DNA from 3 places in the Brevibacillus sp. NPDC058079 genome. Region 3 is predicted to be linked to each of the others. Evidence: predicted binding sites of a transcription regulator. Region 3 holds the regulator's gene; each other region holds the start of a gene.
What was found. The regulator LexA, encoded in region 3, represses DNA repair genes until DNA is damaged. The targets are predictions, from matches to a motif close to CGAACATATGTTCG.
Positions count from the first base shown of each region.

Region 1 (4,257 bases), on a different contig from region 3:
AAACATCGATTCAGAAATCATATGTGCAAAGAGTTCCGTTTCCTGTCCGTCTAACAATGGACGGGTCTTTTTTTTCAAATTTTGTTGATGCTCAAGATATGCTTCCTTGTGCTCTGGAAGCATCATCCGTGAAGATTCAAACAAGCCATTACCTTGCAGCTTTTTGCTCATTTATAGTGGCCTCCAATTTTTTGAGAACGATCTTTTGCTTGACCTGCTTTTGTTAGGGATACTGCTCGCATAATCGATGCATTTCCAAATCTTTGCTTAATCATATCGGTGGTCTTTTCCAATGCAAGCTTCTTCTCACGGTCATCGAACAAAACTAACTGAAATTCCTCATCGCTGACAAGTTGACTTAGGCTTACTCCGATACTGCGTATAGGAGATCCATCCCAGTGTCGCTCTAACAACATGGTCGCAGCTTTGTAGACATCACCTGTAAGACTTGTTGGGTCAGTTAATGTCATCTGCCGATGAAACCCCGTGGGACGATTGAAGTCTGCTCCCCGGCAACCTACGGATACAACCCATCCCATATACCCCTTGGCACGGCATCTTTGGCATACCAATTCTGATAGTTCCAAAAGGGGAACTAAGATTTCTTGCAACGTGTAATAATCTCTCGGTAACGTTATTTGATGACCGATCACTTTTTGGTGGTTATGGGTGTTTGGACTTACCGGTGAAGAATCTATGCCGTTAGCGATACACCATAGAACTTCTCCGTTAATACCCCATTTGCGTTTTAGAGTGGTGAGAGAGGTATTTGCCAGATCACCGATTGTCATGATGCCCATTCGGGTGAGATGTTGTGTCATTCTTGATCCAACCATAAACATTTTGTTCACCGGTAGTGGCCAAAGTATGGTTGGGAGATCCACCTTCGAAAGGGTAAAAATACCTCGTTCATTTTTTTTTGCGAAATTATCGCAAGCCATTTTACTTACGACTTTGCAGTAACTAATCCCGATCCTTGTGCGGACGCCTGTCTCGTTCATCACTCTTTGCTGAATGTTTTTAGCAATCGTGACGGGGGAGCCGAAAAGCTTCAAACTAGCCGTTATGTCGAGGTGCTGTTCGTCAATGCTATATGGTTCCACTAGATCTGTATAAGATTGTAGAATTTCGGTAATCTGAAGAGATACCCGAATATATTCCTCCATACGGGGCCGAATCACAACCGCCTCTGGACACTTAGCAAGAGCTTCTCCCAACCGTTCTGCCGTTGTAATACCATGTTTTTTGGCTATGGGACAAGCAGCTAGAATAATCCCTGATCGCCGCGTAGGATCACCGGCAACAACAAGCGGTTTATTTTTATATTCAGGATGAGCTGCTTTTTCCACACTCGCGTAAAAAGATTGGCAATCTGCCAGCATAATGACTCGATCTAATTGTTTACTCATGAGTTTATTTCACCAGCCAGATCAATATTTAAATATTCGCTTAGCTTTTTCTCCACTTCAGCTTTCACTAAGCCCCGTAGCATTGAAAATTGGTGATGATAACCGCGACATAAGTACCTTGCTTCTATACCGAGTTTAGTCCAGTTTTGTTCATACACTTTTATCCCATGTTTATTCAGATATTTGCGTATTCCCAATAAATCGATAGTAATCAGGTCTTGTACATGGCGTAAGGTTCTGGCATAAATAGTAGGCATTTTTAACGGTACAGAATCCAAAGTTTTGATATCCTTTTCCAAGATATCCAAAATGATGGGGAGAAGAATGTACTCTTTAATGAATTGAGATTCTTCTTCAGTTTGCAAAGGGATTTGCGTCATCCTAATTGCTTCTTTGCTACTAGGGACAAGGATAGAATACAACTTCGATTAAAATAGATGGTTTCAACGCTACGGCAGCCTTGGTGCTTTTCTAAATTCCAAGACATAGAATCACCCTCCGACAAGAACGTTTGTTCCCTTTGTTATTGTATACAGAATACCGAACAAATATTCCTGTTTCAAGAGCACATTTTTTTCCAAGGTCAGTGACTTATTTGGTTTACTTATCATGAACAATAAAATGAAAACAGAATCGACGAGCAGTTTCTCGACGTGACAGGCAGCGTCCATCTGTTTGGTGATCCGTTGCAGATGGCTGCACAGATTCGGCAGCGCGTCTGGATGGAGACGGGAATCAACTGTCGGGTAGGCATCGGGGAGAACAAGGTACTGGCCAAGATGGCCTGAAGACCGACGAATATATATGTACATAATTTAAAAAAGCAGCTATAGCAAGGGATATTAGACATTTTCGCCTGTACATTATTCAATAGCAATCCAACTACTTAGCACGTCCAAATAAGTGGTTTAGTTCCCCATGGTTCTGTAAAATAACATAATATTTATAAGTAAGGTATTTTAATAACAAGAATATAGAACGCTTCTGAATGATCGGAATGGGATAGAGGAACTAAGGTGTATTGATAAGTGAGAATATGAGAAGGCTGCCAAAATGGTAGCCTTCTCATATTCTCAAGAAAGAGACAAAAGATTGGAAAAGCATATGAACCGAATGTGTCATAAAATAGATTATCAAAAGAGGGCAAGAGCTACTGAGTAGTTGTTGATTGATTGATTATTGTAAAATTACACCATAGGATTAAGCATATATAAAAGAAATTATTCAAAAGGGGCGATTACAATAGGATACTGTATCTATTATAAGAAAACTGACCAATTCTTACACTTCGATAAAGAAGAACACATAATACCAGCAGGTTTAGGTGGAATTCAAACACTTAAGAAAGGTACTGTATCAGACGAAGCGAATGAGAAGTTTTCAAAATTAGAAACAGTCGCATTAAGAAATTCGGCTATTGCTGTTAACAGAAGAAATTTTGGACCAGGAAAAAGGGGGAGCTTAAATGTAAAAAAGATAAAATCTCCAATTATGCGCTTGCTAAAACAAGAGGGAGAAGACGCTTTAGAATTTCTATTGGGATTTATATTCGCAGGACAATCATATATTATCCCACAAATAGTACTTAATTTTGACGATGAAGAGAATACGGTTTTCCCGATGTATGTGTCTACAAATTTAAATGAACAATCAGTTGAGCATTACCACATCTCATTAAACAAAAAACTCACACAATTTTTTAAAAATAAGATAAAAGTATATAAATTAGTACATATGTCATATCCGACAAAAAAGCATTTTATTGTAATAGGTTATTATGGAGAGAAATGGTATGCTAGCACTTCTCATAAAACAATAAATATGGACTATTTAGCACATGAGTTGTTGTTGCCGATGCTAATGATGCATGAATTAAATCATTTCAGAGATTTAGCTAAACCACAAAATTTCAATCAATCGGTTTTTAAATACACGGACCAAATGGATACAGATTTTAATACTTTCTTTTTTCTGTATCTTAAAACGGCTTTTAATGCCCTCACTTTTTTTAAAGGAACAAACTATGTATGTAATGAGATTTTTGATGGAGTCCGTGAGAGTATTATCAATTTAAGTAATATATCTAAATATATTGAATCAGACCAAGCTAGTACAAATTCAGAAATTGGCGCATATGTGAATAACTTTCCTGATAAATCTCATTATGTGATTTTATGTACAAAAGACAATTGTCTATTTGCATATGTAAGCTTTTATGGTGAGTTCCCTGGAAAAGTGAAACTAACAGATAATTACCAAGGTGAAGAATTTAAAGAAGGGCTTATTTGTGATTGGCAGAACAGAAAAGAGTTTAGACTAGAGAGGTTCCAAACGTGAAGATAAAAGTATAAACATCCACTGTATATATCATTTTTACGGATGAGGGTAAGTACCATTGAGATAAATCGCTGATTTTGGAGGGGAAAAATCTATTGCTTAGAGTCTTTTTTTAAATCGCGATGCAGACGGGGAGGTTAGTACAATAAGTGAATGCTTTGCCTTTACATATGTTTGTATAAATGCCTGTATTTCTAGCTAAAATGATATAATTGCCTCTAAACGGGTAGTTAAACAGCTCGTATTAAATGGTAGGGTGATATTGTTGAAAGCAATACTGATAGTGACTAGTACACGAGATTTGACCGCGGATTATATAATAAACCGTTATGGATCTTCTGTCCCATTCTTTCGTCTCAATGTCGACAGACTTAAAGATTATGATATCAAATTTTCAAATCGGGATTCTTTCTTTCAAATTTTCGGTAAAAACGGTAATTTAAGTGAATGTGATATCGGGTCGGTGTATTATCGAAAGCCTATACTGCCTGATCTTTCAGATTATGAGGAG
Region 1 is NZ_JBHVSO010000002.1:290,156-294,412, reverse strand. Features, by position in the region: gene ACFVS2_RS08020 (YolD-like family protein) at 1-171, opposite strand, end outside; gene ACFVS2_RS08015 (DNA polymerase IV) at 168-1,409, opposite strand; gene ACFVS2_RS08010 (YhjD family protein) at 1,406-1,789, opposite strand; partial or broken gene ACFVS2_RS08005 (Y-family DNA polymerase) at 2,042-2,194, shown strand; gene ACFVS2_RS08000 (hypothetical protein) at 2,901-3,746, shown strand; gene ACFVS2_RS07995 (MvdC/MvdD family ATP grasp protein) at 4,012-4,257, shown strand, end outside.
Region 1: the regulator LexA is predicted to act here: its motif matches at 1,951-1,964, upstream of ACFVS2_RS08010 (YhjD family protein).

Region 2 (4,257 bases), on a different contig from region 3:
CCATGGAAATAAATGATAAAAAACTGATTGAGTTGCTCCAACGTAATGGGGCTATTGAGTAAACAGGCACCGATCTAGGTGCTTTTTCTTTTGGAAAGCAAGGTTGTAAGGTTAATGAACGAACGGTTGACATATCTGACACTTTTGACGGTTTTTGCAAGCAAATCGATAAACGCTCTATACTAAGGCTACGCACGATGAATAAGCCGCTCGGGTAATTTGAAGTGCACCCCCTAAAGTAGACATTTGAACTTTAGGGGGTGCACTTTTATGTTAGCAAAGAAAGGGCAGAAGTTTAAACGTTACGGTGAAGAGCTTCTTCTTCCATCTCAAATCGGAAGGGTTCTACCTGTATGATATCCGAAGTCTAGACGAGGCACAAAGGTGAATTGAGGAGTGTATTTAATTTTACAATCAAAGTCGGTCACAAAGAAAATTAAAAATGCTAACGCCTGTTGAATTCAGGCGTCAGCTATCGACCTACCGGTGGGGGGTATTCTTACTGTCTACTAAATGAGGTATTCATCACAATAAGCAGAAGTTATTTCTTGACGAATTAGGCAGCAAATTTGCTCAAAGGGTATTTATCAATGGAGTGTCAAGCTAGTTATTGACTATACGTTCAACTTCGTTTGTAAGCTCAGAGATATTTTCTCCTGAATAATTTTCTTGCAGGAAAAAAAGATTATTATGTTTATTACCATGTTCTATTACTTCCAATGAAACTTGGGATACAAGGGTGTTCTCGTCATTAATCTTTATTTTTCCTTGAACTGACCCTACTATGTTATAAACGTCATCTTTATCTTCTGTTAAGAAAACAAAATATTTATTTCCTTCTTTCATAGGTATACTTCCTTCAATGCCTACCGATGTTATTCTGGGTTCACCAAGATCATCATTCACTTTAGATCCTCGCTTTCCTGCGAAATATTTGGCCACCTCTCTTTCATCGAATTCCCCTCCAGTTTCCAGTACAGATACTGTATCATCTATCTCTACATCACCTTTATAGACTTTAGTTAATCTTAATTCAGAGACTGTATATACATCTAGTCTTTCATAATTAGCGTTATTTTCTTGAGAAATAACTTCAGCTTCGGCTATGATATCTGCATTTTTAGCTAGACCCTCCACGTTAGTGAATGTCTCGGTAAACATTGCTTCACCAGAAACTATTCTATAATCTGAATCACTGGAATAAAGGAAATTTTGATTTTTTAAGTCGCCTATATAGTAAACAGCAAGTCCTGCAATTGTTATAAAACCAATAGTAGCTAATGCTATTTTTTTTGTGGATTTTAAATTCTTAATGCTAATCATTAGTATTCTCCTTCCAAACACTTGATAAATTGGTGTTGAAATATAAATTAATTAGGGTCCATACAATAGTGCTGCAGCTTTAATAGCATCATCATCGGGATAATAGATTCCCCATTTAGTCCATGGTGTTGAATCCGCATACATCAGGGTATCACTGTGAAAATCAGTATGAGCGATTCCGATGGCATGACCCATCTCATGAGCAATCATAGCTTGGAAAACAAGTTCTTGTTCTCGTGCAATCGGTAAATTATAGGCTTCACTATCTATTTTGTACTTATCGAAATCTTTTTGTCTAAGAATTGTTGTAAATTCATACTTTTCATTCCATGGATGGACTTGTCTATTTCCACGAAAAAACATGGTTACTCCAAGTACCCCTTTTTCATAAGTGTATCCAGTGAAGTCCATAATTGAGTCATTTTTAATACCCGTTAATCTCCATTTAACCCCAGTGTTTCCGGTGTTGTTTGTTTCATTCCAATCTGCCACTGCTGATTTAATCAGCATTCCTTGTTGACTATTCTCCTCATCACTCATCCAGTATTTTTGGTTATTAATATGAACATCATACTTATAACCGAAAATATTAAAAGCAAGGGCTTCTTTTTCGAAAATCGTGTTAAGCCCTAAGACTGCTAAGAGGACATAAAAGATTGGTATTAAGTATTTTTTTTTCATAATCTAATTTCTCCCTCATCTAAATTGAACTAATTTTATTTAGGATAACGTGCTGAAGAATGTATTATAGGAACCCCTTTTTTTGGTACATTTATCCTAATTTTCATATATTACTATATTTAGTTAATTTAGTAAAATGTAACATTGTGTATTTTATTGTATATTTCTTGTCGAAAGCTAGAATATGAGCATGTTGAATTGGTAACCGTTTTATTAGTTGTTTCAAAAAGAAGTTATCATGATAAGCTCTAACATCTATGTAATCAATTTCATAATTGCTTTTCTAAAAAAAGCTTAGACTGACCCTGCTGTTTAAACTGTCCACTTTGTAAAGATCACTTCTAAAAAAGCTAGGCAACGTTAAGAAGATGATCTCTGTATTGAACAGTTTTTTGTCCCACTCCTTCATGTTATTGTTAACTCTATTGAAAGGAGTGTGCTTTCCAGTGATACCATCGTTCTATTTCATCGTACCTTGGTGTGAAGCCAGTACAATTGGAGAAGTCGCATTCCTGTTTCCAGACTTACCACCTCGACTTTATGTGCAAGTGCGGAATATTTTCGGATCGAACGGAATTCCCATTGAAAAGTTTAAAAAGTGATCACATAATATAAGAACAAAAGTTCGCAAGTGAGGTGTTTGCTGTGGAGGCAAATGAATTAGTCATGGGGTGGCTAATTTGGCATCAAGCCGTTAAGTATATCCAGCACGATTTGGCGAAAGTGGAGTCATTAGACTTAAAAATTCCTAACCTCGGAATGGCTCTTCTTCGACAGGTCGGGAGCCTTGCCTTTAAAAAGAAGCAGGAAGCAGCAAAAGAACTGCAATCAAAGGGCATACGAGTTGTGAAGGAAAAGAATGAAAACAGTGAGGTTCTGATCGCATGGGCGAAACGTGGTCAAGTGGACATTCTTTGCGTGCATGAGTTAACCCTACAGCAAGAAGGACAGGGGCGTATTGAAGAGTTGATGGAAAATATTGTTGAAGTAAAAAGGAGCCTGTCGATTTAGTCGATGGGTTTTTTATTTGTTCAAGTTAATCAAACGATTCGACATATACATACAAATGGGAGAGGATAATAATATGAAAAATAGTATTAACATTTTGGAATCTTATCCAGATGTGCTAGATGTAAGGGACATAAAGCAGATAATGAACATTGGACAGCGCCAAGCGTATGAACTTTGTAATTCAGGCCAATTCCATATAGCAAGAGCTGGAACAAGAATTAAGGTAGCAAAAAGTGTGTTTCTTAATTGGTTAGAAGGGAACTAAGAGGAGTGAATATCTCCCCTTAGTTGGCATCAAAAGTGGGTGGCAAAATGGGTGGCGAAATATCGGAAAAAGCAGTATTTCTAAGGTTAATAGAGGTTAATTGATTACCTTAGAAACGTTGATGTTATGCGATTTAGGATATGAAGGGATAAGAGGGGATACGGTGATGTCTTAATTGACAGGGTGGGGGTCGCTGGTTCGAACCCAGTCCGGATCACCATAGTATGAACGTTAGAACCCTTGAGAAATCAAGGGTTTTTCTTATATCCTCGTCCAACCACTCTGACAACATAATCCTTCTACGTTGTCGCTTGACAACATTTTTCAACTTGTGGCGTATATCATGAAAACGAATGGCTGGGAGTCCGCTTTTCTTCGTGATTCGTTCGTAGTGTTGCAGCAAGTTGAGAGGGTCTTGTGGACTATGACTCACAATCAAAAGATTATGGAGCAATTGAGGCTTACCTGAAAGCAGCAGTCAACGAGCTGCCCTGTTATTCGGTCCGTGTATAGGGCCCTTACGCTGTTGTATAGGAAATGGCGAACGGGGAGCCTGCAAACATTACTGGCAGACTTATGCCTGGAGCAGGGGCAAGTTCTCGAAAGCTGCTAACCTCTATCAGTACCAAAATGGACAGGCGCTCGCAGGGCACATAGTAGACTACAAAGATGCCTTGGGCGGCGAGGGCAGGTGGAATACTAGTCCACCTGCTGTGGAAAAACCTGTGAACAAGTTTGACAAGCAATCGGCAGAGGAAGTAATCGCGATTCTCGGTTCGGTCTGGATGGCAAGCGATAACGATCCAGAGGTCAGGGAAGTCGCTCACTACGCTGCTAATGCTTTGCGTGATGCAGCAAACATATCCAAATAATAGTGTAGCCCTCCTTTATCTTAACAGGAGGGCTTAATAGATTATCATCATTAATGATAAATGTTTCTATCGTTTTCATTTTTGTGTACTTTTTAGTGCTCGGAT
Region 2 is NZ_JBHVSO010000002.1:649,124-653,380, reverse strand. Features, by position in the region: gene ACFVS2_RS09575 (ankyrin repeat domain-containing protein) at 1-62, shown strand, start outside; gene ACFVS2_RS09565 (hypothetical protein) at 604-1,323, opposite strand; gene ACFVS2_RS09560 (matrixin family metalloprotease) at 1,375-2,004, opposite strand; gene ACFVS2_RS09555 (YhjD family protein) at 2,650-3,015, shown strand; gene ACFVS2_RS09550 (helix-turn-helix domain-containing protein) at 3,071-3,280, shown strand; gene ACFVS2_RS09545 (hypothetical protein) at 4,006-4,152, shown strand.
Region 2: the regulator LexA is predicted to act here: its motif matches at 2,619-2,632, upstream of ACFVS2_RS09555 (YhjD family protein).

Region 3 (4,257 bases):
TCATCTTAAAGAAAGATGATGAGGAATTATGGCTTGATCGGGAGAAGTATGATCGGTTGCAGCTCCAGTCGCTGTTTACCCCCTACGATTCCAGCAAGATGATGGTATATCTGGTATCCGCCAAAGTGGGCAGTCCGAAAAATGATGATCCTTCCTGTATTCAAGAAGTAGAGATCGGCTCTTTGCTTGAAGATTAATCCTTTCGCAGGAGCTGAACTTTTTGTCGTAATTCCTGTTCGGTTAACGACTCCAAATGCAACAATGCCTCGTATGGATCATCACCCGGAATATGAAAGTATCGAGCAAATGCAGGCTCTGTTTTGATGCCGCTTTGCTTCAGAGCTCTAATATGTTGGCATGCATCCAAGCCTCCTATGTCTAGCAAACGTGCTTCGATGTCCATATGACGATAGGCATTTTGCTTTTCGACAGCTACCGGTTGAGCAAACAATTCAAACCAAAAGTCAGCTGTGAAAAACGAGATAACGCACGTGGGAGTACTTTTTATATCTAGGTGTGTCACTTCAAATCCGGGTAAGCAGCCAAATGCTGTACGCACAGCCTGCTCAAACTGTTCCAGATCATGACTCTCGCAAATAATGTCTAGATCGCTTTGCTTGACGTCAATGTCTAAAGGGATGGTTCCGGCAAGCACTGGACGGTAATCGGATAGTACTTCCATGATGTGCGTCTGTTTAATCGCTTCCCACGCCGCTTTTTGGCGCATCGTTCCTCTGCCCAAATAAGAGAGATCATGCCAATTTCTCAAGAGACTACCTCCATGTCTACTTTCTTTTAAAATAGTTTAGACAAAAGTGAATAAGTACGCAACGAAATCGGTAATCACTCGTATACCTAGATGAAGGGAGTGTAGTAGATGGAAATATTTTTGTGGGTAGTGGTTGTGTTATTGTTCTTGCTAAGCATCGCAGGAATTTTTTTACCTGTTTTACCTGATACGATATTACTGTGGGCGGGCTTTTTGCTCTATCACTTTTTCATTGCAGATCCGGGAGCGGGATTGCCCGCATCCTTTTGGTGGGGAATGGTCGTTCTAAGCATTCTGCTTTATGGTGCTGACTTGCTGACGAACATGTACTTCGTGAAAAGGTACGGAGGGTCCAAGTGGTCGTCCATTGCTGCTGCGGTCGGAATTATCCTCGGGATCTTCGTTTTCCCACCGTTTGGTATGCTGATCTTGCCGTTCGTATTCGTCGTTCTGGTAGAGTTAATGGTGCAGAAGCAGTCGATGGAGCGAGCAGTGAAAGCGGGCGTAGGCTCACTGATCGGATTTTTGGGTAGTGCGGTCGTAAAAGTCATATTGCAAGTTACGATGATCATCTGGTTTTTTGTCGCCAGATAACATATAGAAAACGAAAAGGACAGCCGAGGCTGTCCTTTTTTACGTGGAAACTAGTGAATGAGTCGATATACACCGATGACTTTACCGAGAATGGTGACATTCTCCAGAATGATCGGTTCCATTGTGGCATTTTCCGGTTGGAGACGAAAGTGGTTCTTTTCTTTGAAAAATCTTTTGACGGTCGCTTCGTCTTCTTCTGTCATGGCTACGACAATGTCACCATTGTTCGCTACGTGCTGTTGGCGAACAATTACGTAATCTCCGTCGAGAATCCCGGCATCAATCATACTGTTCCCGGAGACGCGCAGCATATAGACCTTGTCAGAAGTCACGATATTGTCTGGAAGCGGGAAGTACTCTTCCACATCCTCAATGGCAGTGATCGGTTGTCCAGCGGTTACTTTTCCGATTACTGGAACACGGACGACAGAGTCTTCGAAATTGTCTTGAAAACGATCTTCATCTGATAGCAATTCGATGGCACGAGGTTTGGTAGGATCTCGACGAATGAGGCCTTTTTTCTCTAAGCGTGCCAAATGCCCATGTACTGTTGAGCTGGAAGCTAGTCCAACAGCCTCACCAATTTCACGTACAGATGGCGGATATCCTTTATCACGAACTTCCTTTCGTATGAACTCGATGATGGCTTGTTGTCTACTCGATAATTTTGACATAGAAAGACACCCCTGATTTCTCGAACATATTTTCCTATATTATACCATGGGAGCTTGCGTTCGACAAACATAAGTTCGATTCTTTGTTGACATGAACATATGTTCTCATTTATCATGAGGTTACAAATGATCAGAACGTATGTTTGCGAGGAGGCCATTATTATGAATTCATCGACAGCACGAAATCGTTTCGAGAAAAAAGAAGAACGTCGAGTTCGTTTTGGTATCACGAGAGGACAAGCTCTCTTGTTTCTTATAACATTTACTCTCTTTTTTTACTTATTGACCGAACTAGTGTTTGCTTCTTCGCCAATGGAGGAGCCACAAGGAATAGAAGTAACCGTACAATCTGGAGATAGCCTATGGTCGTTAGCTGTTCAATACAATACAGATCAGTATATGGATGTTCGCGACTATATAATAGAGATTAAGGATGCGAACGGTTTAGAGAGCAACAGGATTTACCCAGGTCAGACTCTCATGCTTCCTGATACTCCGTAAGTGTTCGGCTGTCTTGCGGGATCATTCGAATGTGGTATAATGAATCGGCACTACTACAGAGTGGGAGGAACCAGCAGTGGTATCTGACGCAGAAATTAAACGCATTAACGAATTGGTCAAAAAATCTCGCGAAGAAGGTTTGACCGAAGAGGAAAAGCTCGAACAAAAAGCATTGCGCCAAAAGTACATTGACGCCGTTAAGCTTTCATTGAGAGCAAATTTGGATTCCATCCGTTATGTGGAAGACCTTGAAGAAAATAAGCCAAAACAGTAAGATAACAATTACTGATACGACAGACATCCTCGCTTGACGCTAGGGTGTCTTTTTCTGTGACATACATAACGCTTTGATATTCAGGGAGGGAAAGCGGTGGCGTGGATAGCTGTGGCGGTTGGAGGAGCAGTTGGCTCACTTTTGCGCTACCTATTGTCTTTGCTCGCGAATCAGCCGGGATGGCCGTGGGGAACTTGGATCGCCAATGTTTGTGGATCTTTGATCATCGGCATCTTGTTCGTGCTGGGGAAAGAACGTGGCATTTTATCTCCGACACTCTATCTTTTATTTGCAACGGGGGTCATGGGAGGATTTACGACGTTCTCTAGTTTCTCCTTGGAAGTGGTTTCTTTTTGGGGAGAAGGTCACCTGTTGCGTGGCACTTTGTACGCTCTTCTCAGTTTGGGAGTCGGACTACTTTCTTGTGGGGTTGGAATATGGTTGGCTAGGCAATGGTCTTAATACGTTCAATGACACGATACATGTGAGGGGGAATGAATGTGAGTACACAGCATCGTGATTATGAATTGGAACAAAAAAAGCTGGATGAAACAATTTCAGCGATCGACGAAGAAATGGAGCAGCTTCGCAATGAAATTCGCGAGGCAACAGATGACTATGTGAAACAGGTCGTTAACTATAAAAAGGCTAAGGATTTGCGCTACCTCGAAGATCAAGGTCGAGAGAAGCCGTATTTCGGCAGAGTGGATTTTTTGAAAGATGAGATCTACGAGCTGGATCAGGTATACATAGGAAAACGAGGAATTGTACGCAGCGATACGTTTGATTCTGTCGTCGTGGATTGGCGCGCGCCTATCGCCAGTCTTTATTATTCCGGTGAGAGCAAAGACGCGTTTTACCGGATGGGACGCGAAATTGTGCGTGGTGAAGTTCGATTAAAGCGTAATTTTGCGATCGAAGACGAAAAGATCGTCGGCATCTATGATGGAGCGGTAAAAGAAACGATTAACCGCGAAATGGGGCATCCCGACGAATTTTTGCAAGAGGGCTTCATCGATGAATTTTTGGCAGCCAATCTGAATCAGGCGAACGATAGCAGGCTAAAAGATATCGTCGCTACGATTCAATCCGAGCAAAATGATATTATCCGGGCGGAAAAAGAACGGCCCATTGTTGTGCAAGGAGTAGCGGGGAGCGGAAAAACGACCATCGCGCTGCACCGACTATCCTATTTGATTTATAACTATCAGGATTCCATGATGTCCAAAAAGTTCATGGTGTTTGCACCTAACCGGATGTTTCTTACCTATATATCCGAGGTTTTACCTGAACTCGGCGTGGATGACGTTCAACAGTCTACTTTTGTAGACTGGGCAGCGCGTCTTGTGAAGCCACTGCTGCCAAAAGGATGGAAAATCGTGAGTCCTGATAAACCTCTTCAATTGTTCTTCGAAGAGGGGCAAGATGAGCGCCAGCAAGAAATG
Region 3 is NZ_JBHVSO010000001.1:1,403,018-1,407,274, reverse strand. Features, by position in the region: gene ACFVS2_RS06335 (SOS response-associated peptidase family protein) at 1-197, shown strand, start outside; gene ACFVS2_RS06330 (DUF4269 domain-containing protein) at 194-769, opposite strand; gene ACFVS2_RS06325 (DUF456 domain-containing protein) at 878-1,363, shown strand; gene lexA (transcriptional repressor LexA) at 1,414-2,037, opposite strand; gene yneA (cell division suppressor protein YneA) at 2,200-2,538, shown strand; gene ACFVS2_RS06310 (DUF896 domain-containing protein) at 2,615-2,812, shown strand; gene crcB (fluoride efflux transporter CrcB) at 2,909-3,274, shown strand; gene ACFVS2_RS06300 (HelD family protein) at 3,313-4,257, shown strand, end outside.